2 regions of the Priestia sp. YIM B13552 genome follow, and region 1 is predicted to be linked to the other one. Evidence: riboswitches for the same ligand, from Rfam matches in the RefSeq annotation. Region 1 holds a riboswitch; the other holds the start of a gene.

Evidence for each region. A riboswitch is a leader RNA that binds a small molecule or an ion and turns the genes downstream of it on or off. The one in region 1 is predicted to bind S-adenosylmethionine.
Region 2: linked by a shared signal. The riboswitch ahead of ACFX40_RS18595 (methionine ABC transporter ATP-binding protein) and the one ahead of mtnW (2,3-diketo-5-methylthiopentyl-1-phosphate enolase) in region 1 are both predicted to bind S-adenosylmethionine.

Annotation. Positions count from the first base shown of each region.
Region 1 covers NZ_JBHZOU010000001.1:516,814-519,013, forward strand. The annotation lists gene mtnW (2,3-diketo-5-methylthiopentyl-1-phosphate enolase) at 1-1,062, opposite strand, end outside; SAM riboswitch class I at 1,142-1,248, opposite strand; gene ACFX40_RS02630 (pyridoxal phosphate-dependent aminotransferase) at 1,379-2,200, opposite strand, start outside.
Region 2 covers NZ_JBHZOU010000004.1:306,415-308,614, reverse strand. The annotation lists gene ACFX40_RS18600 (methionine ABC transporter permease) at 1-349, opposite strand, end outside; gene ACFX40_RS18595 (methionine ABC transporter ATP-binding protein) at 342-1,367, opposite strand; SAM riboswitch class I at 1,499-1,606, opposite strand; gene ACFX40_RS18590 (thioredoxin family protein) at 1,787-2,086, opposite strand; gene ACFX40_RS18585 (toprim domain-containing protein) at 2,101-2,200, opposite strand, start outside.

The DNA of each region.
Region 1 (2,200 bases):
GTCGATTCCAAAGTCCTTCACAAGCTGCGGTACCATTCCAGGATGAATTCCTGCTGAAGGAACCGGGAAAGACTGCTTATATTTGTGTACAGGACGCGTTAATTCGTAGGCAATGCCTGTCGTATCTTCAAGAGAAAGCGCTACGCTTCCGTATGGTGATGGAAACAGAGAGAAATCCGCTCCGGCTAAACGCAATAGCTTTCCAAGCAGTAATGAATTTGAAAAACCGTAAAACTCTGATGGCGTAAGCGCTCCGCTAACAGCTGGGTGTGCCATAATCGGCAAGTTAATTTCATCGTCTTCTCGAAGTGCCTGCAGTACGTCTAACCCGTAAGCAAATACATTGAATAAAAGAGCATCGGCTCCTAGCTCAGCTGCTTTTCTCGCTTTTTCTTTTAATTCAAACGTTCGACCCGTTAAATTAACAGCATACAGCGTGCGGTGTCCCGTTTTTTCGTATACTTCATTCAGTACTTTTTTCCCTTCTGTAACGCGAGCTTCAAAAGGTGTTCGTTCACTATCAAACAAAATCTCGTCGTCTTTAACCAAATCCACTCCGCCAAGCGCTTGCTCACGCAGCTGAGTTGTTAAGTACGTCATATCTCTTCCAATCACGCCTTTAAAAATACTCATCACAAGCGGACGGTCATAAACGCCTAGTTTCTCTCGGATACCTTCTATTCCAAAGCGCGGGCCTGGGAATTGAGCTAATAATTCATCAGGAAAATCCAAGTCTAATAATTTCACTTTTCCATCAAGTGATAGTTTTCCGAAAACCGTAACTAGAATAGCCGGTAAATCTCTTGAAAAGTTAGCAGTTGGATAAGCAATTTTGACAATTGCCTGCTTAATTTCTCCGCCTAAATATCCGTTTACACGTTCGCAATCTTGAAGCTCAGTTACGGACACGACGCGCCCTTTATGCTTTTGAAGCTGCTGTTGATCTAAAAGCGGCAGATCTGTCCATGAGCCGACGGTTAGTCCTAAAGCAATTCCTTCCGCTTTTTTATGAAAATTTCCTTTATTATCATGTAGTAAGTAGCTTGCAACGATTTCACTCATTATGCTAAAAACTCCCTTGCTGTTTAATATCGTTAATAAAAAAACCTCTTCTGTGATTAAGAAGAGGCTTTCGTTGCTCTTCTTATCTCTCAGCTGCTGCTGCAAGAATTAGCACCGTGCTTAACATGCGTTAAGTCGGTTGCCGGGCTTCATCGGGCTAGTCCCTCCACCTACTCTTAATAAGAAAGTTGCTATTTATTTAAATTAAATTCATAGATTATATACTAAAAAAAAAATACCGCTAGGATTTATCGGTTATTAATCTCGTTAACTTCTTACATATTAAGCCAACTCAAAAAGGATTGTCAATGCGTTTTTAAAATAAATTTAATTTTTTTATTCGAGATACAGCTTCTCTCATACGCTCTTCATCCGTCAGCAGTCCTACGCGCACATAGCCTTCACCATATGTTCCAAAGCCTACTCCAGGCGCCACTACAACGTGAGCTTTTTCGAGAAGTAAATCTGAAAACTGTTCAGAAGTATATCCTTCAGGAACTTTTAGCCATGCAAAAAAGGAGCCCGCTGGAGATGTAACATCCCAACCAATTTCTCGAAGCCCTTGAATAAAGGTATTGCGTCTAGATTCATAGCGCTTAACTAAATCATTCACACATTGTTGAGATTCTAACAGAGCTGCGGCTGCTGCCTCTTGAACCGCCCCAAAGAGACTGACATACATATGATCTTGAAGAAGATTAATAGCTTCTACAACACTTTCATTTCCTACAGCAAATCCAACTCGCCATCCCGCCATGTTATACGTTTTAGAAAGAGTATAAATTTCAATTCCCGTCTTTTTTGCACCAGGAGTCTGTAAAAAACTGATTGGCTTTTTGCCATCAAATCCAATTGCTCCGTAGGCAAAGTCGTGTACCACACAAATATCGTGCTTGGCAGCAAACGCCACGGTGTCTTCAAAAAATTCTGCCGTTGCCACTGCACCAGTAGGATTATTCGGATAGTTTAAAAACATGAGCTTTGCCTGTTCTTTAGCACGTTCACTTATCTCTTCGTATACGGGTAGAAAATGATTTTCAGCCGTGAGCGGCATCACTTCCATCTTTGCCTTTGCAAGCTCTACTCCAGACCAGTAATCAGGATATCCAGGATCGGGAACCAGCACCGTATCTCCAGG
Region 2 (2,200 bases), on a different contig from region 1:
GACCAATTTCTACAAGACGCGCATAAAATGGTGCTGCTCCAACAATTAAAGCAGGTAACGCTGCATTAGCGCCTAAAATACTTCCTACCAATGCTTTGGTAAATGGAATCAGTAAAACAATTAAAATAATGAATGGAATGGAACGAAAGATATTTACAACTGCTGACACAATGGCATATAAAGGTTTGTTTTGCCAAAGCTGTCCTTTGGACGTTAAAAATAAAAGCAAGCCCAATAAAATACCTAGAACAAACGTGGCTATAACTGAAATAGCCGTCATATATAGTGTTTCATTTGTCGCTTGAATAAAATCATCTAAAATAACGTTTGGAAATAGTTTCTCAAGCATTTGTCATTACCTCCACTTCTACCTGCTGCTCATGAATGTATGCAATGACTTTTTCAACTTCTGTTAATTCTCCGTCTAAATGAACGAACAACGTTCCGTATGAACCTGTTTGTGTATGAGAAATCTTTCCTTGCAAAATATTAATCGTTACATCAAACTGTTTTAAAATCGTTGTAATGAGCGGTTGCTCTGCTTTTCCGCCAACAAACGTCAGCTGAATAATTTGCCCGCTTGGATATAACTCCTGTACTTGTTCAATTGTTTCAAACGTTTCTTCTGGTTCAGAAATCTGTTGAACAAATCGCTTTGTAATCGGCTGCTTAGGTTTTCTGAATACTTCTAGCACTTGCCCTTCTTCTACCACTGCCCCATTTTCCATAACAGCTACTCGATGACAAATTTTACGAATAACGTGCATTTCATGAGTAATGAGTACAATGGTTAACCCTAGCTTCTCATTAATATCTACTAACAGATCTAAAATAGAATCTGTCGTTTGAGGATCAAGCGCTGATGTTGCTTCATCACACAGCAATACTTTTGGGTTATTGGCTAGCGCTCTAGCAATACCAACACGCTGCTTTTGACCACCGCTAAGCTGTGATGGATAAGCATTTTCACGCCCTTCAAGCCCGACTAGCTTGATAAGCTCGTCTACTCGTTTCATTCTTTTTTCTTTTGAGATCCCTGCTATTTCTAACGGAAAGGCAATATTTTCTCGCACCGTACGCGACCACAAGATATTAAAGTGCTGAAACACCATACTAATTTCTTGTCTAGCTTTTCTGAGTTTTCCGCCTTTAATTTTTCCAATATCATTACCTGCTACTTCGACCGTTCCTGTCGTTGGTGTTTCTAACCCGTTTAGCAAGCGAATTAAAGAACTTTTACCTGCTCCGCTATAACCAATAATTCCGTAAATTCCACCTTGGTTAACGGTTAGATTCACATTATCAACAGCTGTTACTTGACCGCTTTTAGCCTGATAAATTTTTGTAACGTCTGTTAATGTAATCATATTTCTTCACCTTCTTTAGTAAAAACTTAATTATGTTAGGTTGCCCTATAGGATGAAAAAGCCGTAAAACAATTTTCCCCATTAAAAAAGCCTCTCTGCGCATGACAGAAAGGCTCGATATTTAATCCTTTCTCTCATCTTTCAAAGCGCATAGCTTTGCAGGAATTGGCACCATTTCAGTTAGTCTGACGGTTGCCGGGTTTCACAGGGCTCAGTCCCTCCACCTCTCTTGATAAGAGTTCGCAACAATTATTTTGTTTTTGGGAAATATTCATTCATTTATGAACATTCATGAGTGTGATTTTAGCATGTGTCAGATAGGCTGTCAACAGATTTTGTTCTTGGGATAATATCCCAATATTTCAACAGCCCCAACGGTTTGCTCTCGTTCTATTTCTTCATTTTAAACAAACGTTTGATTATCGAAGCTCTTCAAGTACGTGCTCGATGGAATGAAACGCATAGAGTTTTTTTACCATTTCGCCATTTTTCACTTCAATCAAACAAGGTACACTTTCAATTGAAAATACTTCTGCTTTTGAAGGCATATAATTTAAATTGCTCATTCCGATGGTCACACCAGGCAGCATTGCTTCTGCTACGGTTAACATTTTTTTTGCCAGCTGACATGTCCCGCAAAAAGGTGTATGGAAAAAGATAAACGCTCTTTGTCCTTCTTTTAACTGATCGTCAAGCTGTTTTTCGCTCCATTCTTGCATGTTGCTCATTCCTTTTATGTTAAAAATTCTGCATTAACATCGATATTGGCACTCAGTAATACTGTTGCTATGTGATGTCTAGGGGCGGCAGCAACCTCTCGGTACATTTTATCA